DNA from 4 places in the Bradyrhizobium sp. CCBAU 51745 genome. Region 4 is predicted to be linked to each of the others. Evidence: predicted binding sites of a transcription regulator. Region 4 holds the regulator's gene; each other region holds the start of a gene.

Region 1 (5,915 bases), on a different contig from region 4:
TCGGCCAGACCATGCACCAGGTCAACGAGCGCGTGCCGGTGGTGGATTTGGAGAAGCTGACGAAGGTCTATCGCGGGATTCTGACAAGGTATTTTGTTTAACGCTCAACGCCCCATTCTCCGCTGTCATCGCCCGGCTTGACCGGGCGATCCAGTATTCCAGAGACGCCAGCGATAGGACGAGAGGCCGCGGCGTACTGGATGCCCCGGTCAAGCCGGGGCATGACACCGCTGATGAGGCAACAGCCGCGCGCCTCTCGCCTAATAATCCACCTTCATCAGATACAGCCCCTCCGGCGGCGCGACGATGCCGCAGGCGGCGCGGTTGCGGGCGGCAAGCGCTGCGGAGAGATCGTCGGCGGTCCAGCGTCCCTCGCCGACCCAGACCAGCGAGCCCACCATCGAGCGCACCTGACTGTGCAGGAACGAGCGCGCCGAGGTGAGGATGGTGATCTCGCGGCCATCGCGAAAGACGTCGAGCTGATCGAGCGTCTTCTCCGGCGATTTCGCCTGGCACTCGGTGTCGCGGAACGTCGTGAAATCGTGCTTGCCGAGCAGGCGCTGGGCGGCCGCATGCATCGCGTCAGCGTCGAGCCGGCGCGGCACGCGCCAGGCATGGCCGGCGTCGAGCGCGAGATTGGCGCGGGTGTTGATGACGCGGTAGCGATAGTGGCGCCTGATCGCCGAGAAGCGGGCCTCGAAATGATCGGGCACGATCTCGGCTTCGAGCACTGCGATCGGATGCGGACGCAGATGCGCATTCAACCCGTCGCGAAAACGGCCGGGCGGAAACTGCTTCTCGACATCGACATGCGCGACCTGGCCGCGCGCATGCACGCCGGCATCGGTGCGGCCGGCACCGTGCACGCGCAGATCGGCGCCCGTCATCGCCTTCACCGCTGCTTCCAGGGCGCCCTGGACCGAGGGCAGCGTGTCCTGGATCTGCCAGCCGAAGAACGGGGCGCCGTCATATTCGATGGTGAGCTTGTAGCGCGGCATTAGGTGAGCCGCATCGGCGGCTTCACAGGCGTGCCGCGCAAAAAGTCTGCCGCCTGCATCCGGCCCTTGCCCTCCCGCTGCAGCTCGAGGATGCGGATGGCGCCCTCGCCGCAGGCGATGGTGAGTTGATCGTCCAGCACGGCACCCGGCGCGCCGGAACCTTCGGCAAGCGCGCAGCGCAGGATTTTGACCCGCGCATTCTCAAGCTCGGCCCAGGCGCCGGGAAACGGCGACAGGCCATGAATATGGCGCAGCACCGCATGGGCGGGCTTGCTCCAGTCGATCCGCGCCTCGGCCTTGTCGATCTTGGCGGCATAAGTGACGCCGTCCTCGCGCTGCTTTTTCAGCTGCAACCCGCCGCGGTCAAGCGCCGCCATGGCGCGCACCATCAGGTCGGCGCCGAGACGGGCGAGGCGATCGTGCAGATCGGCCGCGGTCATGTTGTCGGTGATCGGAAGCCGCTCGGCCATGGCGACGTCGCCGGTATCGAGGCCGACATCCATCTTCATCACCATGACGCCGCTCTCGGCATCGCCGGCCATGATCGCGCGGTTGATCGGCGCGGCGCCGCGCCAGCGCGGCAGCAGCGAAGCGTGAAGGTTGTAGCAACCGAGCCGGGGCGCATCGAGGATCGCCTGCGGCAGGATCATGCCATAGGCGACGACGACAGCGGCATCGGCGTCGAAGGCGCGAAACTCTTCCAGCGCCTCCGGCGTCTTCAACGTCTTCGGCGTCAGCACGAGGACGCCGAGCTTTCGCGCGGCCTCTTCAATCGGCGTCGGCTGCATCTGCAGCCCGCGCCGCCCGCCCGGCTTCGGCGCGCGGGTATAGACGGCCACGATCTCGTGGCCGTGCGCGACGAGCTCGAGCAGCGTCGGCACGGAGAAATCGGGCGTGCCCATGAAGATCAGGCGGAGCGGCATCGGGGAAAAACCTGCGAAGGACGCAATTAATGTGACCGTCATTCCGGGGCGGCTCGAAGAGCCGAACCCGGAATCTCGAAGTTCCGGGTTCGATGCCTTGCATCGCCCCGGAACAACGACAGAAAGACCTACTCCGCCGCGCGCTTGGCGGCTTTCTCGAACTTCTTGATGACGCGGTCGCGCTTGAGCTTCGACAGATAGTCGACGAACAGCACGCCGTTGAGATGATCGATCTCATGCTGGATGCAGGTGGCGTAGAGGCCTTCGGCGTCCTCCTCGTGCAGCTTTCCGTCGAGATCGGTGAAGCGCACGCGCACCTTGGCCGGGCGTTCGACCTCCTCGTAATATTCGGGGATCGACAGGCAGCCTTCCTCGTAAGTGGACAGCTCCTCTGACGAGGCGATGATCTCCGGATTGATGAAGACGCGCGGCTCCGGCTTGGTCTCGCCGTCCGGGTTGGGCTTGGCGAGGTCCATGGTGATCAGCCGCAGCGGTTGCGCGATCTGGATCGCAGCGAGGCCAATGCCGGGCGCGTCGTACATGGTCTCGAACATGTCGTCGGCAAGCTTGCGGATCTCCGGCGTGACCTTCTCGATCGGCTTGGAGACCAGACGCAGCTGCTTGTCGGGCAGGATGATGATTTCTCTGAGGGCCATGGCGGGCGATTTAAGCTGCGCACGAGAAGCGGTCAATGCGGCCGGGAACGCGTCAACCCTCCGCTAACCATAAAACTTCGCCTTTCGGTAACCATAAAAATGAGGGGGCCGTTAGGGTCATCGTTCTCTCTTCGTTCGCTCTGGTCCGCGAATCGGCTAGAAGGGCGACATGAACGAGATCATTTTCATGCTGGGCGACTGGCCGGTGCGCACCATCGATGCGCTGATCGGCTTCGGCGCCCTCGTCCTCATCCTGCTGGTGGTGATTGCCGTCGTGATCGCGCGCTCGGGGCGGCGCGGCGCGGAACTCGCGATGGCGAGCGCGATCCGGGCCGACGAGCTGGAAGAGCGGCTCGCCCAGGTGCTGCACGCGCAGAGCGAGGCCTCCGGGCGGGTCGACGCCATGACCCAGGCGCTGGCCGGCCGCCAGGCCGAAATGGCGCGGGCGGTCAACGAGCGGCTGGATTCGGTGACCCATCGGGTCGGCCAGTCCATGGAACACTCGACCCGCAACACCATGGAGAGCCTGCGCGCGCTGCACGAGCGGCTCGGCATCATCGACTCTGCCCACAAGAACCTCACCGACCTCACCACGCAGGTCACGACCCTGCGCGACGTGCTCGCCAACAAGCAGTCGCGCGGCGCCTTCGGCCAGGCGCGGATGGAGGCGATCGTCCAGGACGGTCTGCCGAAGGGGTCCTACGAATTCCAGTTCACGCTCTCAACCGGAAAACGGCCCGACTGCGTCGTGTTCCTGCCCGACCAGCGCCCGCTCTGCATCGATGCGAAATTCCCGCTGGAGGCGATGACCGCGCTGCACGATGCCCGCACCGACGAGGAGAAGCGCCTCGCCACGCAGCGGCTGCGCAGCGACGTGATGAAGCATGTCAGCGACATCGCGGAAAAATACCTCGTCACCGGCGAGACCCAGGAGATGGCGCTGATGTTCGTGCCGTCGGAATCGGTCTACGCCGAAATCCATGACGGATTCGACGACGTGATCCAGAAGGCCTATCGCGCCCGCGTCGTGCTGGTGTCGCCCTCGCTCTTGATGCTCGCGATCCAGGTGATGCAGCAGATCATGAAGGACGCGCGCATGCGCGATGCCGCCGACCAGATCCAGACCGAGGTGATCAAGCTCGGCGACGATCTCGGCCGCCTGCGCGACCGTGTGTTGAAATTGCAGAAGCACTTTGCCGACGCCAACGAAGACGTCCGGCAGATCCTGATCTCCGCCGACAAGATCGAGAAGCGGGCGGGACGAATCGAGGAGCTCGATTTCAGCAAGACCGATGCGCCGGAAGGCCCGCGGCTGGTGACGACGGGCGCGGGCGAGCTGTTTCCGAAGAAGCTGCAAGCGGGTGAATAGGATATGGGCACACTGCCATACCCCGCGAAGGCGGGGTATCCAGTACGCCGCGGCAGCAGTGATTGAATCGAGGTGCTGGTGACCACTGGATCGTCCGCCTTCGCGGACGATGACATTGAGGGGGCCGAAGGCATTCCCGCCACACGGCTGCCGCGAGTCTTTTCCCCCGGAATCTGCTAACACCGCCCTATGACCGCACCCGACACGACGTCCCCCGCCGGCACTGACGCCCCCGCGACCTCCTGGCGCGACAGCCTGGCTGTGTACCTGCAACCGCGGGTGCTGATCGTGCTGTTCCTCGGCTTTTCGTCAGGGCTGCCGCTGGCACTGTCGGGCTCGACGCTGCTGGTGTGGATGCGCGAGGCCGGCGTCGATCTCAAGACCATCGGGCTGTTTGCATTGGTGGGCACGCCCTACACGCTGAAGTTCCTGTGGGCGCCCCTGGTGGATGCGCTGCACGTGCCGCTGTTCACGCGCGCCTTCGGACGGCGGCGCGGCTGGCTGCTGTTCTCGCAGCTGCTGCTGATCATTTCGATCCTGCTGCTGGCGATGACCGATCCGGCGCGGTCACCGTTCTACGTCGCGCTCGGTGCGCTGCTGGTGGCGACGACGTCGTCGACCCAGGACATCGTGGTCGACGCCTTCCGCGTCGAGAGCCTGCCGGAGAGCGAGCAGGCGGCCGGCATGGCGGCCTATGTCGCGGCCTATCGCATCGGCATGCTGGTTTCGACCGCGGGCGCGCTGTTCATCGTCTCCGGCTTCGAGAGCACCGGCATCACGCGCAGCGCGGCCTGGATGTGGGGCTATGTGGTGATGGCGGCGATGGTGCTGATCGGGACGATCACGGCGCTTGTTGCGACCGAGCCCGAGCAGTCGGTGCGGGCGGAAGCTGCGACGCAAACCGAGACCGCATTCACGCGGGTGCTGCACGCGGCGATCGGCGCCTTCTCGGAATTCCTGTCGCGCAAGGACGCGCTCGCAGCGCTCGCCTTCGTGGTGCTGTTCAAGTTCACCGACGCGTTCTCCGGCACCATGACGGCGCCGTTCGTGATCGATCTCGGCTTCACTCGCAACGATTATGCGGCGATCGTGAAAGGCGTCGGCCTTGCCGCGACGCTGATCGGCGGCTTTGCCGGCGGCTTCGTCGCGCGGCGCTACTCGCTGGCGACCTCGCTGTGGATTGGCGGCGTGGTGCAGGCGCTGGCCAACCTCACCTTCTCCTGGCTCGCGCTGGTCGGCACCAATCAATGGGCGCTGGCGCTCGCGATCTGCGCCGAGAATTTCACCAGCGCCATCGGCACGGTGATCTTCGTCGCCTATCTCTCGGCGCTGTGCCAGAACCCGCTGCACACCGCGACGCAATACGCCCTGCTCACCGCGCTTGCGGCGGTGGGACGGACGTACCTGTCGTCAGGAGCAGGCTTCGTCGCCAGCGCGACCGGCTGGCCGCTGTTCTTCGTCATCTGCGTGCTGGTGGCGATCCCGAGCCTGGTGTTGCTCACCTGGCTGCAGAAGCGCGGGCATTTCGAGACGCTGGGGCCGGTGAGGGTGTAGGGCGAGCACGTGCCGCAGCCGCAATGCCGTAGGGTGGGCAAAGGCGCAACGCGCCGTGCCCACCATCTCTCTCGGTCGTCAACAGTGCGTGGGCACGCTTCGCTTTGCCCACCCTACGGCAGCTCGCTACGGCACCTCGCCTGCCGCCCTTACTTCTTCACCAGGCTCCATTTCGTCACGACAGCCTCGCTCATCTGGCCGGGATCGCTGGCGCAGGCGACTTCATCTACCTTCACGGAGATCTCCTTGCCGACGAAGGATTTCAGCTGCGAGGCCTGCGCGTCGCTGGAGGTGACGAGCTGGAAGGTCTCGGGCCCGGTCTCGAGGTCGCACAGCCCGTTCGGCGCCGGCAGGCGGCGCGGCTCGGAGGTGATCTGGTACATCGCGACACGCTTGCCCGCGTTCTTGGCGTCGC
Region 2 (5,915 bases), on a different contig from region 4:
TGGTGCCCTGCGGCCGCCCGCCGCACTTTCTTTGCCAAGAATTAATCGCGTGGACGGGACGCCGTAAGGTGACGATGTCCATGTTGGGTGCAAGGCGACTAACCCAACATGGACATTTTGACATGATCGATCGCGTCAATTCCGACACCACCAGGACCCCTACAATTTTGAGGCCGCGCCGGCTCGCGCTGCTTGGCACCGTGGCCGCGCTGGGCGTGGCCGTGCTGGCGGCTTCTCCCGTTTCAACGCCGTTCGGCGTGTCCTCCCTGATTTCGCCTGCGCAGGCCGCTGAAAGCGCCGCAACGCCGCAGGGCTTCGGCGACCTCGTCAGCAAGGTCAAGCCGGCCGTCATCTCGGTGCGGGTGAAAATCGACCAGGACAACGACAAGAGCGCGATGCTGCAACAGAACCGGATGGATCAGGACGAAGAGTTCCCGTTCGACCAGTTCTCGCGGCAGTTCGGCTTCCGCGGCCCCGGCGGCATGAACGGCATGCCGCCGCAGCGGCACCAGATGGTCACCGGCGAGGGCTCCGGCTTCTTCATCTCGGCCGACGGCTATGCCGTGACCAACAACCATGTCGTCGACCACGCCCAATCCGTTCAGGTGACGATGGACGACGGCACGATCTACACCGCGAAGGTGGTCGGCACCGATCCGAAGACCGATCTCGCGCTGATCAAGGTCGACGGCAACAAGGACTTTCCGTTCGTGAAATTCTCCGACCAGAAGCCGCGGATCGGCGACTGGGTGGTCGCGGTCGGCAATCCGTTCGGCCTCGGCGGCACCGTGACGGCCGGCATCGTCTCGGCCAGCGGTCGCGACATCGGCAACGGCCCCTATGACGACTTCATCCAGATCGATGCGCCGATCAACAAGGGCAATTCCGGCGGTCCGGCCTTCGACATGAACGGCAACGTCATTGGCGTGAACACTGCGATCTACTCGCCCTCGGGCGGATCGGTCGGCATTGGCTTCGACATTCCGGCCTCGACCGCAAAGCTCGTCGTCGCGCAGCTCAAGGACAAGGGCGCCGTCACCCGCGGCTGGCTCGGCGTCCAGGTGCAGCCGGTGACCGCGGAGATCGCCGACAGCCTCGGCCTGAAGGCGGCACGCGGCGCGATCGTCGACAATCCGCAGGATGGCAGCCCGGCGGCAAAGGCCGGCATCGAGGCGGGCGACGTCATCACCGCGGTCAATGGCACCGCGATCAAGGATTCCCGCGATCTCGCCCGCACCATCGCCACCCTGGCGCCGGGTACGTCCGTGAAGCTCGACGTCGTCCACAAGGGCGACAGCAAGACGGTGACGCTCGCCCTCGGCGAGCTGCCGAACGAGCGGCTGGCCAAAGCAGGCAATCAGTCCGATGACGGCAAGACCCAGCAGACCCCCGGCACGCCGCGTCTCGGCCTCAGCCTGGCGCCATCAGGCGAAGTCCAGGGGGCCGGGCAGAAGGGCGTCGTGGTCACCGAAGTCGATCCGCAGGGACCGGCCGCGCAGCGTGGCATCCAGACCGGCGACGTCATCCTCAATGTCGGCGGCAAGGCTGTTTCCAACGTCGCGGAGGTCCGCTCCGAGCTGGCGCAGGCCAAATCATCAGGCAAGAACAGCGTGCTGTTGCAGGTGAAGAGTGCGGAGGCGACCCGGTTCGTCGCGGTGCCGCTCGCCTGATCTCGCGAGCCTGACGGCAAATTCAAAAGGCGGCCCTTCGGGCCGCCTTTTTCGTGCGCGACTCTCGAGATACCCACAGGCCGCTGATAACATTCTCGTTAACGGCAGCAATGATGACGGGTTCGTCCGAAAAAGCCGCGTTCGCTGGTCAAACTTCGCCAATACTGTTGCGCTTCGGCGGCAATGAAGCCGCAGAGGCAAGTTGCAGGAGTGGAACTTCGGACGTCCGGCTGATTTGTGGAACCGGCCGATGTCCGTATTGATCGGTGCCGACATGGATCGATTGAAGCTCTCGCTGAAGCTCGGGCTGCTCGTCGCGCCCTTCCTGCTGTCGACCGGAAGCGCCTTGGGTCGTGACGACGGTCGCTTCACGGACTCGCCGCTCAAACCCTGGTTCGACAGCTTGCGCAGCCATCTTGGTCCATGCTGCTCGGATGCCGACGGCGTTGCCGTGGCCGATCCCGATTGGGACTCGCATAATGGTCACTACCGGGTGAGGCTCGATGGAGTATGGGTCGAGGTCCCCGACGAAGCCGTGATCACCGAGCCAAATCGGGCCGGCCGCACCATGGTCTGGCCGGTCAAGACGGTGTTCGGCGTTTCGATCCGCTGCTTCATGCCCGGCAGCATGATCTGACGGCGGCCAGCGTCACCGCCTGGAGGATTTGCGCTTCGAGCTCTTCTTGCTCGTCTTTTTCTTGCTCGTCTTTTTCTTGGACGTCTTTCGCTTCGACGCCTTCTTCGGCACCTTCTTGCCTTTCTTGCGCGCTTTCGACAGACCGATCGCAATCGCCTGCTTGCGGCTCTTTACCCGTCCGCCGCGACCGCCGCGTCCGCTCTTGGCGGTACCTTTCTTGTAGCGCCGCATCTCGCTCTCGACATCGCTGCCGGAGCTACGTGAATAGCGGCGCTTCTTTGCCTTGCGTGCCATCAGCTCTCTCCCATGGCTCTGCAAGAAAACAGGAGTGCTGACCCAATGTTCCAAAAGCGCCCGGCGATAGACCTCTTCAGAAAGAGTTCGCGAGCTCGATCTCTGCCTCCAGGATCTGGATGCGGCGTGCGGCTTCGGCAAAGGAGAGATCGCGATCGTATTGCGCGGGCTGGTAGGCCTCTTCGCTCAGCCGCTTCAGCCGCAGCCCCTGCGCCCGGGTCATCTGCTCCATCAGAAAAGCCTTGGTGTTCGGAAAAGCTTTGGCGTCGTATTTACCCTGAACCTGCATCTCGCTCTCCATCCTGAATTCGTGGCTTGACTATATGTTCTTATTTTGTTCTAACAAGCCATGGACAACAGAATTAATGAAATTCGACGTAAAATCAGCATCTTGAGGCTGGAGATGGCGGATGTCGAAGCATCCGTGCGCGATCTTGTCAATCGCGACCGCGATTGCAGCGAACGGGCCCAGGCGCAGATCCAGCTGCGCCGGAAGATCAACCTGCTGATCAGCGAATGGAAGGCCGCGGGCGGCGGCGAGGTGTTGCCCGACATCCGCGACCGGGTGCGTCTGCGTCCGCTGAAGAACGAGAACAGGCCGGTACGCCGCTGAGGCGTTGGTGGAGGGAGGCTGGCCGTGGAGGAAGACCCGGACACATACCGGATTCTGAGACTGCGCGCCGAGATCCTCGAATTGGGCTCCGCCATCCGGCAATTGCAGCGGGAAGGCCTCGACGACGCCGCCGCCCAGCTCCTGATCGCGCGCAAGCGGGCCCAGCTCGATCAACTCGTGAAGACGAGCTCCGTAGTCCATTCCCTTAACATCCCTGACATCCGACGCAGCTAAGGCGGTCGCGCGACGCGACCTGCCGGAGTTCGTCCATGCCGGATGCCGAAATGGCCGCCTTGCTGCAGGCGGTGCTCGATGAAGTCTGCGCAGACGTGCCCGCGTGGGACACGACGACGCGCGAGCGCGTTGCGATCAGATTGCGGGCGACCGCACGCCAGGACCGCTGCTCATTGGAGGATCTGAAGCGGGCTGGGCGGGACGCGCTGACCCGCGCGCCGACGATGTGGCGGTGAGGGACGTCCCGATGTGAATGCTGTTTCAGGAACGATCGCACCGCGCCTGATTTGACTGCGACCATCCCGAAACAAAAGGAGTGTTCCATGGAGCTGAGCGGCAAGACCATTGCGATTCTCGCCACCAATGGCTTCGAGCAGTCGGAACTGGAGGTGCCGCGCGACCGCCTGAAGAAAGCCGGCGCGACGGTTCACGTGATCTCGCTCGCGGAAGGGGAGATCAAGGGCTGGGACATGAAGGATTGGGGCAGGCCGGTGAAGGTCGACAAGACACTCGATCAGGCCGTCAGCACCGACTACGACGCAATCGTTCTGCCCGGCGGGCAGATCAATCCCGACCTCCTGCGCGTGGAGCCGAAGGCGCTGGCCTTCATCAAGGAGATCTTCAACGCCAAGAAGGTCGTCGCTGCCGTCTGCCATGCGCCTTGGCTGCTGATCGAGACCGGCATCGCCAAGGGCTGCAAGATGACGTCCTACAAATCGATCAAGACCGACGTGATCAACGCCGGCGCGTTGTGGGAAGATTCGCAAGTGGTGGTCGACCAGGGCGTGATCACCTCGCGCAATCCCGGCGACCTCGAAGCCTTCAGTGCCAAGATCATCGAAGAGATCAAGGAAGGGCGCCACAGCCAACGCAGCGCAGCGTGAGCGCACTGCTCATGCGCAACGAGAAGCCCCGCGTCGCCGCGGGGCTTCTTATTGCCGTAAGCCCGCGCTTACTTGCTCTGGCCGTTCTGGGGCGCGGTCATGCTGCCACCATGATCGCTGCCGGGGCCAGAACCGCCCTGGCCTGACGGATCGGGCGGAACGGTCTTCTTCATGTTCGCTCCCGTGGTGGTCTGCGACATGGAGGAGGAGTGATGCTTCTTGTGCGACTTGGCCTGCGCAGCGAACGGCGCGGCGGCAAGGCCGGTGGCCAGCATCACGGCAAGAGCGAGCTTGATCGTCTTCATGTAAGGGAACTCCCTGAGTTGAATTGACGCAGGAGCCAACCGCCATTTGCCGCAGGAGTTCCGAAGAATATTGGTCGCGCGTGTTTCGCGCCCGCTTCAGGTTTCCTTGTCCTCGTTGAGGATGAATACGACGCCCGTCAACGAGGCGCCGATGGCAAACGTCGTCACCATCGTTGCAACAAACACCAAGGCCGCCGCACGGCCGCCATGGTTCAGCAATTCCGCAACCGCGGGATTGGCCAGAACGAGTGCGAGCGTGAACATCAGACCGAGTGCAGCGCCCATCATCGCATGGGTCATCAGCTTGATCACGCCGGTGGGAGAGATCAAATTTGGCGATCTGTTTGGCGATTTTTTTGCGCGCATGGAACTGCCGATCGATCTGGCATGCAAACGCGGCCCGTCATGGCGGGGTTCCATTGCGCATAAAGGATTTGTCACCATCGCTTCATCCGGCGTTCATGCCGGCCTTGCCAGGATAGACGCCATCAACACGGGAACATCAGCTATGGGTAAGGTGGTCTTTCTCTATCGATCGCTGGCCTACCGTAACGCGGCGGCCGACATATTGCGCAAGGCGCGCAAGCTGCCGCGTGGTGCAGACCGCAGCGCGGCGCTGCGCTACGCGAGGGCGCTGCGCGATCTCGCGCAAACGGAAGCCTGGCTCGAAGGGCGCATCGCCGATGAACCGCGGTCGATATCGCGGCTGAAGGTTGCCGCGTCGCGTTAACCCGACGCGCGCTGAAGCTCAGGAGAGCTGTTGGTCTCGAACTTGTCCTGCGCCGTCGCGGTCGCCGCACTCTTGTGCGTCAAGGGGACTTCGAGACGGCACAGCAGGCCCTCCGAACGCCAATCGAATTGCGCCTGTCCGCCAAGCTGGGATTCGACGCTGGCGAGCAGGCTTCTTGTTCCGAAGCCGCGCGATTTCGGCGTCCTGACCATCGGCCCGCCGGTCTCGTCCCACGTCAAGATGAGGAGGTCGTTGTCGGCCTGCCAGCTGATCGCGAGCCGCCCAGACCGCGTCGAGAGCGCGCCATACTTGGCCGAGTTGGTGAAGAGCTCGTGCAGCGCCAGGGCCAGCGTCTGCGCAGTGGCCGGCACCAATTGCACTTCGGGACCTGCCAGCTTGATCTGTCCGCCGAGCGAGTAGGGCGCCAGCTCCTCCTCGATCAGCTTGGAGAGCTCGGCGCCCTGCCAGCTCGACAAGGAGAGGATGGTGTGCACGCGCGCGAGCGCATTGATGCGTCCTTCCACGGCATTGACGTAAGCCTTGACCTC
Region 3 (5,915 bases), on a different contig from region 4:
CGCGCTCTTCCGCCGTCAGGCGCTTGGAATCGTCGATGCCGCGCGGGATGCGGTCCGGATCCAAAATCACCGCAGCCGCCACCACGGGGCCGGCGAGCGGCCCGCGGCCGGCCTCGTCGCAGCCCGCGACCGGCCAGATGCCCCGCTTGATCAGCGCGCGCTCGCGGCGGAAGCTTGCCTTGACGGGCGCAGCCTTCTTCTCAGGAGCCTTTTCTGGCGCATCCTTGACTGGCTTCTTGGCGGACTTGTCCCGAATCATGGCCGGGATCGTGCGCAAGCCGGCTCGCCGGCGCAACCGGGAACTCCGTGCAATTCCCGTTATTCAGCGCCCGCCCCTCGCGCCTCAGAACAGGCTGAGCTGCTCGCCGTTCTGCTTCGGCCTGGTAAAATGATCCGTCGTCAGCTTCGAGCGGCGCCTGTTCAGCCCAAGCCGGTCGCAGGCGAGCTCGAAGCGGCGGCCGATGGTCCAGGCCATCGGGCCTGTGCCCTTCATCCGCTCGCCCCATTTCGAATCGTAGTCGCGGCCGCCGCGCATGTCGCGGATCAGGGTGAAGACGTGGCGATAGCGATCCGGATAATTCGCCATCAGCCATTCGCGGAAGAGATCGCGCACCTCCAGCGGCAGCCGCAGCAAAACGTAAGAGGCTTCCTTGACACCGGCATGCGCCGCGGCATCGAGGATGCGCTCGATCTCGGAATCGTTCAGGGCGGGGATCACGGGCGCGACCATCACCGTGGTGGGGATGCCGGCCTCCGAGAGCTGCTTCAGCGCCTCCAGCCGCTTCGGCGGCGTCGAGGCGCGCGGCTCCATGGTCCGTGCGAGCTTCGGGTCGAGCGAGGTTACCGAGATCGCGACCTTGGCAAGGTTGCGCTTGGCCATGCGGGCGAGAATGTCGATGTCGCGCACGACCAGCGCGGATTTGGTGACGATGCCGACGGGATGGCCGGTGCGCTCCAGCACCTCCAGAATGCCGCGCATGATTTTGCGCTCGCGCTCGATCGGCTGGTAGGGATCGGTGTTGGTGCCGATCGCGATCATCCGCGGCTCGTAGCCTGCGGCCGCGAGCTCCTTCTCGAGCAGAACAGGCGCCTCGGGCTTGGCGAACAGCTTTGACTCAAAGTCGAGCCCCGGCGACAGGCCGAGATAGGCGTGCGTCGGCCGCGCGAAGCAATAGACGCAGCCATGCTCGCAGCCGCGATAGGGATTGATCGAACGGTCGAAGCCGATGTCGGGCGAGTCGTTGCGGGTGATCACCTTGCGCGAGGTGTCGACGCCGACCGTGGTCTTGAACGGCGGCAGATCGTCCAGGCTCTGCCAGCCATCGTCGAAGGCGACGCGCGCCTCGGCCTCATAGCGGCCACTGGCGTTGGACTGGGCGCCCCGCCCCCGCCTGCGCTGGCGGTCGATGGCGACCGCCAGTTCAGGGAAGTCAGAAGGCGCACCCGCCGGCTCGGAGGGCGCCGTGACCGGCGGGTGCTTCAGAGCAGAAGAAGAAGCTGGACTCATGCATTCAAGATAGCACGCCAAAGGAACAAATCAAGAACAAGAATCGAAAACGCGAAAACAACCCCATGCACAGTAGCGCTGCCCAAACTTCGCCCGCGGTCCTTTGACCTCACGCAACACCGCGTGACCTCGATCCCGTTTGATGCGGCGGAAGGATCGATCTCGCCGGAACCCGGTTGATGACGATCCCGGGCGAAGGTCGGCATGATCATGACATTTCAACAACAATCGTCCGCTGCAAGCAGCGACCTCGATCTCCTCGATCGCTACTGGCGTGCGGCCAACTATCTCTCCGTCGGGCAAATCTACCTGTTGGATAATCCCCTGCTGCGCGAGCCGCTCCGGCCCGAGCACATCAAGCCGCGCCTGCTCGGCCATTGGGGCACGACGCCGGGGCTGAACTTCATCTATGCGCATCTCAACCGCGTCATCCGCGCGCTGGACCTGAGCGTGCTCTATGTCTGCGGTCCCGGCCATGGCGGCCCGGGCATGGTGGCGAACACTTATCTGGAAGGCAGCTACAGCGAGGTCTATCCTGACATCCCGCGCGATGCGGACGGGCTACGAAAACTGTTCAGGCAATTCTCCTTCCCCGGCGGCATCCCGAGCCATGCAGCGCCGGAAACGCCGGGCTCGATCCACGAAGGCGGCGAGCTCGGCTACGCGCTGGTGCACGCCTATGGCGCGGCCTTCGACAATCCTGACCTGATCGTTGCCTGCGTCGTCGGCGACGGTGAGGCCGAGACCGGCCCGCTGGCAGCGTCCTGGCATTCGAACAAGTTCCTCAATCCCACACATGATGGCGCCGTGCTGCCGATCTTGCACCTCAACGGCTACAAGATCGCGGGTCCAACCGTGCTCGGCCGGATGCCCGACAGCGAGATCCGCGATCTGTTCCGCGGATTCGGCCACGAGCCGCTGTTCGTCGCAGGCGACGATCCCAAGCTGATGCACCGGGCGATGGCCGATGCGCTCGACGTCGCGATCGCCAGCATCCGCTCGATCCAGCTGCACGCCCGCGACGGGCGTGCGAGCGTGGAGCGGCCGCGCTGGCCGATGATCGTGCTGCGCAGCCCGAAGGGCTGGACCGGCCCGAAGGAGGTTGACGGGAAAAAGGTTGAAGGCTTTTGGCGCGCGCATCAGGTGCCCGTCGCGAACTGCCGCGAGAACCCGGCTCACTTGAAGATTCTCGAAGACTGGATGCGCAGCTACGAGCCGGACCAGCTGTTCGACGCGAGCGGCGCGCTCGTTCCCGAGCTTCAGGCCCTCGCGCCCCAAGGTAACAGACGCATGGGCGCCAACCCGCACGCCAATGGCGGACTGCTCAAGAAGGAGCTGAAGCTGCCCGACTTCCGCAGCTTTGCCGTCGAGGTGCCGCGGCCCGGCGGCGTGACAAGCGAAGCCACACGCGAGCTCGGCAAGTTCCTGCGCGACGTCATCCGCCTCAACGCCGGGGAGCGTAATTTCCGCATCGTGGGTCCTGATGAGACCGCATCAAACCGGCTCGATGCCGTGTTCGATGCGACCGAACGGGTCTGGATGGAGCCGATCGAACCTTACGACGTGCATCTGGCACAGGACGGCCGCGTGATGGAGGTCTTGAGCGAGCACCTCTGCCAGGGCTGGCTCGAAGGCTATCTGCTGACCGGACGGCACGGCTTCTTCTCCTGCTACGAGGCCTTCATCCACATCGTGGATTCCATGTTCAACCAGCACGCCAAATGGCTGAAGGTGACGCGGCACCTGCCATGGCGACGGCCGATCGCCTCGCTGAACTATCTCCTGACCTCGCATGTCTGGCGCCAGGACCACAACGGCTTCAGCCACCAGGACCCGGGTTTCGTCGATCTCGTCGCCAACAAGAAAGCCGACATCGTCCGCATCTATTTCCCGCCCGACGCCAACACGCTGCTTTGGATCGCCGATCATTGCCTGCGCACCTACAACCGCGTCAACGTCATCGTCGCCGGCAAGCAGCCGGCGCCACAATGGCTGTCGATGCAGGAGGCCGCGACGCATTGCGATGCCGGCATCGGCATCTGGACCTGGGCCAGCAACGAGGACGCGAACAGCGAACCCGACGTGGTGATGGCCTGCGCCGGCGATGTGCCGACCTTGGAGACGCTCGCCGCCGTCGACCTGCTGCGCAAGGCGCTGCCGGAGTTAAGGATCCGCGTCGTCAACGTCGTCGACCTCATGACGCTGCAACCCCGGGAGCAGCACCCTCATGGCCTGTCCGATCGCGATTTCGACAGCCTGTTCACGAAGGACAAGCCGGTGATCTTCGCCTATCACGGCTATCCCCACCTGATCCACCGCCTCACCTATAACCGCACCAACCATGCCGGCCTGCATGTGCGCGGCTTTGCCGAGGAAGGCACCACCACGACGCCGTTCGACATGGTCGTTCTCAACGAGCTCGACCGCTACCACCTCGCAATCGAGGCGATCGAGCGCGTGCCAGGCCTGTCGACCAAGGCCGCACAGGTCAAACAGCGGTTTCGCGACAAGCTGATCGAGCATTCGCGTTACATACGCGAGCACGGTGAGGACATGCCGGACATTCAGGAATGGGTCTGGCAGAACAGTGCCGGCGGCACCACGCCGGCCGAAGCCGGCGATTGACGGCGCCATGGCGGACGCGGTCCTCGTCCTCAATGCGGGCTCGTCGAGCATCAAGTTCGGCTTGTTCGAGATCTCGGGCACCGAACCTGCCCTGCTCTGCAAGGGCCTGCTTGACGAGCACGAGGCGAAGCCGCGGCTGGTGGCCAAGACCCCATCGGGCGAGGCCCTGTTCGAGACGCAGCGGGAGGCGTCGGATGCCGACGGCGGCCATCTGTTCGCCGACGTGCTCGCTTTCGTCGAGGACCGCTTCGGTGATCACCGCTTGCGCGCTGTGGGTCACCGCATCGTTCATGGTGGCCCGGAATATTCAGGCCCGGTGGAATTGACTGACGAGGTCTACGCCAAGCTGGAGGCGCTGACGCCGCTGGCGCCGCTGCATCAGCCGCGGTGCCTCGCACCGGTCGACCCGGTCAGAACGATCCGGCCTGCGCTGACGCAGATCGCCTGTTTCGACACCGCGTTTCATCACGGCATGATGCCGCCGATGAATCGCTTCGCGATCCCGAAGCGCTACGAGGTGCAGGGCCTGCGGCGCTACGGCTTCCACGGGCTCTCATTCGAATATGTCGCAGGCCTGCTCGCCGAGATCGCGCCGCAACTCGCCACGAAGCGCGTCGTCATCGCCCATCTCGGCAATGGCGCGAGCCTTTGCGCCATGCGCGAGGGCCGCAGCGTCGACACCACAATGGGACTGACACCGCTCGATGGTCTCGTGATGGGCACCCGCTGCGGGGCGATCGATCCAGGCGTGCTGCTTTATTTTCTCCAGCATGAGAAGATGACGAGCGAAGATCTACAGCATCTGCTCTATCACGAGTCAGGGCTGCTGGGCGTCTCCGGCCTCTCCGCGGACATGCGGACGCTGCTGGCGAGCAGCGAGGCTTCGGCGCGCGAGGCGGTCGATCTCTTCGTCTTCCGCGCAGCGCAGGAGATCGCGGTCATGGCGAACACGCTGGGAGGGCTCGACGGCCTCGTCTTCACCGGCGGAATTGGCGAGCATGCGAAAGAGATCCGCAGCGCCATCGGCGAGCGGCTCGCCTGGCTCGGCGTGCGCATCGATGCAGCGGCGAATGAGAAGGGGCGCGAGCGGATCAATGCGGAGGACAGTGCTGTCGATCTGTTCGTCATCCCGACCAACGAGGAGCTGACAATCGCACGGCATTGTGTCGCGGTGCTGCAAGCTGCGGGGACAGTATCGTAGGGTGGGCAAAGCGGAGCGTGCCCACCACTTTTTATGATACGGGACAGGTGGTGGGCACGGCGCAAGTGCGCCTTTGCCCACCCTACGAGACTTCGCTCGCCGAGACATCCGGCACGACAACGCGCAGGCTCAACGCTCAGTGACCCCCCGCGAAGATCTGGACACACCCGATCACGACTTCGATCACGATCAGCACCACCACCGCGATTTCGAGCCGCAGTGAGCGTTGCGTGTCGATGATGTCGGTCAGCGCGTCGGCGGTCTCGGAAATAACCGTGAGCTTCCGCTCCAGCGTGTCGAGGCGCTCCTTCAGCTCGTACTCGTCTTCGAGACGCGCATAGAGCCGGTCGAGCTGAGGTTTTTCCCAGAGCGCATCGGGCTTCTCGGCGACCGCGACGCGGCCGGCGACGCGCTGCTGCACCAGCAGCGCATTGCCGATCAATTGCAGGATGCCCCTGCGGCGCCGCGACGTCCGGCCCTTCTCGGCAAGCTCCCGCGCAAAGGGCTCGATGACATCGAAGACCGCAGCGACACGCCGCTCGTCGCGCGCCAGTGACGTGCTCTTGGCGAGCGCGTCCGCGA
Region 4 (5,915 bases):
GCGATGGATGGTTATGCCGTTCGCGCGGCTGATGCTGCGAAGGTTGATGCGCAGCTCACGGTGGTCGGCGAGGTTGCAGCCGGCCGCCCATTTGCAGGAACGGTCGGTGCCGGCGAAGCTGTCCGGATCTTCACCGGCGGCGTCGTTCCCGCCGGCGCCGATGCGGTCGTGATCCAGGAGGACACCATCGCGGACGGCAAGCGCATCACGATCAAGGAAGCTGCCCTCACCGGGCGGCACATTCGCCCCGCCGGGATCGACTTCCGCGAGGGCGACGTGCTCCTGCGCAAGGGCGCACGGCTGACCGATCGGGACCTTGCGCTCGCCGCGGGCATGAACCATCCGCAGCTGAGCGTTCATCGCCGTCCTAAGGTCGCGATTCTCGCAACCGGCGACGAGCTTGTGATGCCGGGCTCGACACCCGGCCCCGGCCAGATCGTCTATTCCAATGGCTACGCCCTGCACGCCCTCGCCCGCAGCGAGGGTGCCGACACCATCGATCTCGGCGTCGCCGCCGACACGCTTGCCGCCACCACCTCGGGCATCCGCCGCGCCCGCGAATCCGGCGCCGACATCCTGATCACGACCGGCGGAGCGTCTGTCGGTGACCACGATCTGGTGCAGCAGGCGCTTCGGCACGAAGGTATCTCGATGGCGTTCTGGAAGATCGCGATGCGGCCGGGCAAGCCGATGATGAACGGGCAGCTCGGGCCGATGCGCGTCATCGGCCTGCCCGGCAATCCCGTGTCATCCTACGTCTGCGGCTTCCTGTTTCTGGTGCCGCTGATTCGCGCGCTGTCGGGCCGCTCAATGATTCATCATCGCCGCGAACGCGCCGTGCTCGGTCGCGACCTCGGGGCCAATGACCAGCGCGAGGATTATCTGCGTGCGCGTCTGGAGACGCGGGACGACGGCACGCTCGTCGCTCTTCCCGTCAACCACCAGGATTCCTCACTGTTGGCGAATCTCGCTGCGGCACAGGCACTTCTCGTGCGCGCGCCGTTCGCACCGAGGGCCGCTTCCGGCACGCCTTGCGAGGTGTTGCGACTGCCGGAGTGAGCGCGCCGACGCAACCGTCCCGCGAACTTTGTCGCGTTCACGGTAAATTAAGCAGTTGCGGAACATGTATCGAACATATAGTGTCCGTTCATGATTTGTTTCGAGCATGTAGCGGCTTACTGCTGAATTCAGCGTCTGGGAATCGAGCGACATCGTCAGGGGGATTTTGGTCGAGATGTTAACGCGCAAACAATACGAGCTCCTGCGGTTCATCAGCGAGCGATTGAAGGAAAGCGGCGTGCCGCCCTCCTTCGACGAGATGAAGGATGCGCTCGACCTGCGCTCCAAGTCGGGCATCCATCGCCTGATCACTGCGCTCGAGGAGCGCGGCTTCATCCGCCGCCTGCCCAACCGGGCCCGCGCCATCGAAGTGATCAAGCTGCCTGAACTCCAGGCGGCTGCCGGCAGCCGTCGCGGCTTCACGCCGAGCGTCATCGAGGGCAATCTCGGCAAGGTGCACACGATGTCGAGCCCGCCCGTCGATGAGGGCGAACGCCCTGTCGCAGTTCCCGTGATGGGCCGGATCGCGGCCGGTACGCCGATCGAGGCCTTGCAGACGCGCAGCCACACCATCAGCGTCCCGCCCGACATGCTCGGCGCGGGCGAGCACTACGCGCTCGAAGTCCGCGGTGATTCCATGGTCGATGCCGGCATTCTCGATGGCGACATGGCGCTGATCCAGCGCAACGAGAGCTGCGACACCGGCGATATCGTGGTGGCCCTGATCGACGACGAGGAAGCCACGCTCAAGCGTTTCCGCCGCCGCGGCGCCTCGATCGCGCTCGAGCCGGCAAACGCCGCCTACGAGGTCCGGATCCTGCCGCCCAACCGGGTCAAGATCCAGGGCAAGCTGATCGGGCTGTACCGCAAATACTGAACGCGGCGCACGTCGCCACCTGGCAAGCACGCCCTCAAGATCGGAGCGGACGATTGTCCGCTCCGGCTGGTTGGTTTTTCTGGTTTTGCACTGATTATCCGGCCACCTCTCCCGCGCTACATCCCCGGCACGCCATGACGAAGCACGCATCGCTTCGCAGGCCTTGCGAGACCGAGGAGACCGCCATGCGCAAGATTATTCTGAGCACCGTCGCGATCGCGCTGATCGCAATATCAGCGTCGCAAACCTTCGCTGCGCAGCCGCAGCATCACGTTCGCAGGGCGCCACAGGCGACGAACGAACAATTCCGCAGTGCCCGCAACGCCGTCGGGCAACAGGCGCAGCCGGCCTGGCCTTATTCGGGTTGGTCGGCACCGGCTGGGCGCTAACGAAGAAGCTCTCGGAATGCACGGAAGCAGTCTTTGTTCCTCGGATGTCTGAAAAAGAAATTGTGATGGCAGCCTGCAGACTCAAGCCGCAGATTTGCCCCCAACATGGCATATGATCGCAGGCTTCCACTCTGATAGAGGCCTGCGCCTCAGAAGAGGCGCGGGTGCTCTATCGCTGATGAGGAGCACCCGATGTGTGACTATAGCTTGCATGCCGTCGCGACGCGTCCCGCAGAGGTCGGCGAGACGATCGTCACGACAACCTTCCGCGGCACCTCGACGCGCGGCTTCGCCTCCGAAGCCGACATGTCGGTCGCGGTCTGCCTGCTGCCGGGAACGGAGCTCGCCTTCGCCGACAACGTCCGCTACGACAACAGGTGGATCTGGACGCGCACCATCAATTCGCGCGTCGGCAAGTTCGGCAAGGTCGATCCGCACATTCCCGATCGTCATCACGACGCGATCGAATTCCCCGATGGCAAATACGTGCTGGTGACCCAGCTCGTCGAAGGCCAGCGCGCAACCGTGCTGCAACTGCCGGTGACCCAGCCGCTCGGTGAGCGCGAGCACAAGCCGCAAGTTGTCGCCGACAGACAGCCGACACCTCCGGGCCTGCCGATCGGTTGAACCGGCCAAAATTGGGCATGATCTCCGCGCAAACGCGTTTTCGCGTTTGTCGCGCCGGAGAACCGCTCCGCGCTTGTCCGGATCATGCCTCAATCCTCGGCCTGAAGGTCGGCCTCGGACGGTGTTGCGTCCTTGGCGCGCGGAGCTGCGGACCGCGGCATGAGGGTCCCTTCGAAATCTCCATCGCCGGCCGCCGCCGGCGACCAGGGGCGGTTTGCGCCTCTCGCCCTCGCCGCCGCAATGGCAAAGCCATCGCCGCGACGTGTCAGCGCCAGCGCGCCCTGGCTCGCCAGACGCGGCCGATCGATCACCATCCCGGTGCAATCCGGCGGCGCAGGCTTTGCCGTCACCACCAGGGCCGCGCGACCGCAATCATCAGCCAGCGCGTCGATGCGGAGCGCCAGCGCGACCATGCGGCCGTCGGCAAGCGGCGTCACGCAGCCGGCATCGTCGCACGACACGCCGTCGCCGAGCGAGGTGCTCGCCGCATCGCGCGAATCAGCGTCCGCTGCAAGCCACTCCTTCAGCAGGAAATTGTCCTTCTTCGCCCTGATCAGGTGCAGCTGCCCGTCCCTGGCGCGCACCGCGACGTTCTGACCGTCACCGGCAATCAGAATATCGGGTTGCCGGACGGAAAGACTCCAGACGGTCGCCGCCACCAGCACGAATGCTCCCGACCAGCGCAGCGGCGTGCGCAAAAGACCCATCAGGATCAGGCCGAGGCTCGCAGCGATCAGCGGCACCGTGCCGAAGGCGCCGACGTGGCCGACCGCGCCGGGCAATGCCGCCACCCAGCGCGTGACCAAGATCATCCAGTCGATGCCGATTCCCATCAGCCACCAGAACACGCCGTCCAGCCCGAACGGAGCCGCGAGCAATCCGAGCAGCCCGGCCGGCATCACCAACGCCGAGACCACCGGCATCGCGCCGAGATTGGCGAGCACGCCATAAGGCGTCACACGGTGGAAATGGAAGGCGGCGTAAGGCGTGGTCGCAAGTCCCGCGATCATCGAGGCCATGAACAGCATCGCGATCTCGCGGCCTCCCCACAGCGCGATGCGCGCGGTCGCCGAATGATCGGGCGAGGCCAGCAGGCTCGGCATGCCGATCTGCACCATGGCGACGAGCCCGAGCGTCGCCGCGAACGACATTTGAAAGCTTGGATGCACCAGCGCTTCCGGCGCGGCCGCGAGCACGATCAGCGCCGCCACGGCCAGGGTGCGAAACGTGATCGCGCGGCGATCGACGATGACAGCGATCAGCACCACCGCGGTCATGAAGAACGATCTCTGCGTCGCGACTTCGGCGCCCGAGAGCAGCAGATAGAACGCTGACGCAACCAAGGCGGCGGCGGCCGACCATTTCTTGATGGGAACGCCCGCTGCCAGTCCCGGGACGAGCGCGAGCAGCGCGCGGACCGCGAAGAAGACGACCCCCGCGACGACGGCCATGTGATAGCCCGAAATCGAGAGGACGTGACCGAGCCCCGAGATGAACATGGCGTCGTTGACCGGCGTCGTAATCGCATCGCGGCGGCCGGTGAGGAGCGCGGTCGCGATGGCGCGGTTATCGCCGTCGAGCGTGGCGCGGATGCGCGCGTCGATCGCATCGCGCAAGCCCTGCATGATCGCGGCATAGCGCAGCTGCAATCCGCCCGACACGGCCGGCGTCACAGTCGTGATCGCCCCCATCGCAAAACCGGAGGCGCCGATGCCCTGGAAGAACATGTCGCGCGAGAAATCGTAGCTGCCCGGACGCAATGGCGACAGCGGCGGCATCAGCCGCGCCTTCAGCTGCACGAAGCTGCCGACATCGGGCGCCGTCCCCTTGCGCACGGAGAGGCGGACACGCTCGAGCTTCACGTCGCTGCGCTGTGCCTCCATCGCCGTGACACGCAGCACGAAACGGTCGGTACGCTCACGGATGTCGCGGGTCTCGACGAAGCCCGACAGCGACACGGAATAAAGCGGCTTTGCGAGCACGGTATGGGCGATGCGTGCCGTCTTCCACGTCGCCGCGGCAAAGCCGGCCGCAACCGCCGCGATCATGATTGCGGGCGCAAACAGGCGGCTTCGCCGCAACAGGACGGCGCCAGCCATGAGCGCGGTCGCCATCGCCATCGTGACCCACAGCATCGGCTCATGGTCGGCGGCAAAATAGAGCGCGATGCCGCAGCCGAAGGCGACGGGCACCCAAGGAAACAGCCGACCCGCACCAGCCTCGGCCTTGGCCCATTCGCGCAGCTGCCCGACGACCGCGGGCCAGACGCCCGACCCGGCCGGCACGAACCCGCCGGCCGACGCGGCCCGGCCCGTTGGCCAAGTTCCTGCGATCGGCGTCCCGGCAATGCCTTGCGACAGACGCTGCGGCCGGCCCGGCTCCGCCATTCCCTTGACAACCCCTGCGATATTAGACCGACGCAGAGGCTACCGGAACGTGCAGGCCGCCGAATAGCGGTACGGATCGAGAACGCAAGGGCCGCGCCCCTACTTTTCCTCTTCCATCGTCACGGCGACGTCCGCCTTGGCCGACAGCCGGACCTTGTTGCCCTCGACACCGGCGACGAGGCCCTTGTCGATGAAATGGTGGTGACCCCGGTGGCTGCCCTCACCGCTGTCCTTCTTGGTCAGCTTGATGCGGTTGCCCTCGACCTTGTCGACCGTGCCGACATGGACGCCGTCGGCGCCGATGACTTCCATATGCTCTACGATGTTTTGCATGGCGGGATCCTCCGATGGATGGATCCGCCTCAACGCGGCGACAGCACGTTCGTTTCCATCGCCGGAATGACGATGCCGTGCGTCAGATCAACGGCGCCTTTGCCGAGGCGTGGTGATTGACGATCTTCCAGTCGCCGTCCTCGCGGATGATGACCCAGCTCATCTTGACGACGAGATCAGAGCGTTCACCGGCAAAGTTGAACGTGATGGTTGCGCCCATGTTGATGAGGTCAGGACCGGCCT

What was found. Region 4 encodes LexA, which represses DNA repair genes until DNA is damaged. Its sites were predicted from a motif close to TGTTCNNNNTGTGTTCNG; they were not measured.
Region 1: XH98_RS15885 (DNA recombination protein RmuC) is a predicted target of LexA. The motif match lies at 2,699-2,716, and genes of this name have one in related genera.
Region 2: XH98_RS39625 (DUF3072 domain-containing protein) is a predicted target of LexA. The motif match lies at 2,926-2,943, and genes of this name have one in related genera.
Region 3: XH98_RS39270 (PA0069 family radical SAM protein) is a predicted target of LexA. The motif match lies at 1,529-1,546, and genes of this name have one in related genera.

The regions. Positions count from the first base shown of each region.
Region 1 is NZ_LBJP01000066.1:1,706-7,620, reverse strand. It holds gene dapE (succinyl-diaminopimelate desuccinylase) at 1-101, shown strand, start outside; gene truA (tRNA pseudouridine(38-40) synthase TruA) at 261-998, opposite strand; gene fmt (methionyl-tRNA formyltransferase) at 998-1,921, opposite strand; gene def (peptide deformylase) at 2,050-2,577, opposite strand; gene XH98_RS15885 (DNA recombination protein RmuC) at 2,747-3,946, shown strand; gene XH98_RS15880 (AmpG family muropeptide MFS transporter) at 4,136-5,500, shown strand; gene XH98_RS15875 (hypothetical protein) at 5,650-5,915, opposite strand, start outside.
Region 2 is NZ_LBJP01000093.1:729,534-735,448, forward strand. It holds gene XH98_RS39610 (Do family serine endopeptidase) at 123-1,670, shown strand; gene XH98_RS39615 (hypothetical protein) at 1,945-2,307, shown strand; gene XH98_RS39620 (DUF6496 domain-containing protein) at 2,320-2,601, opposite strand; gene XH98_RS39625 (DUF3072 domain-containing protein) at 2,678-2,890, opposite strand; gene XH98_RS39630 (hypothetical protein) at 3,005-3,214, shown strand; gene XH98_RS39635 (hypothetical protein) at 3,239-3,448, shown strand; gene XH98_RS39640 (hypothetical protein) at 3,484-3,684, shown strand; gene XH98_RS39645 (type 1 glutamine amidotransferase domain-containing protein) at 3,772-4,332, shown strand; gene XH98_RS39650 (hypothetical protein) at 4,401-4,637, opposite strand; gene XH98_RS39655 (hypothetical protein) at 4,734-4,937, opposite strand; gene XH98_RS39660 (hypothetical protein) at 4,942-5,367, shown strand; gene XH98_RS39665 (sensor histidine kinase) at 5,364-5,915, opposite strand, start outside.
Region 3 is NZ_LBJP01000093.1:655,339-661,253, reverse strand. It holds gene XH98_RS39275 (ribonuclease HII) at 1-259, opposite strand, end outside; gene XH98_RS39270 (PA0069 family radical SAM protein) at 344-1,507, opposite strand; gene XH98_RS39265 (phosphoketolase family protein) at 1,718-4,132, shown strand; gene XH98_RS39260 (acetate/propionate family kinase) at 4,140-5,333, shown strand; gene XH98_RS39255 (RMD1 family protein) at 5,470-5,915, opposite strand, start outside.
Region 4 is NZ_LBJP01000070.1:36,058-41,972, forward strand. It holds gene XH98_RS17235 (molybdopterin molybdotransferase MoeA) at 1-1,059, shown strand, start outside; gene lexA (transcriptional repressor LexA) at 1,235-1,936, shown strand; gene XH98_RS17245 (hypothetical protein) at 2,122-2,325, shown strand; gene XH98_RS17250 (hypothetical protein) at 2,518-2,952, shown strand; gene XH98_RS17255 (ComEC/Rec2 family competence protein) at 3,042-5,339, opposite strand; gene XH98_RS17260 (DUF2171 domain-containing protein) at 5,439-5,672, opposite strand; gene XH98_RS17265 (nuclear transport factor 2 family protein) at 5,755-5,915, opposite strand, start outside.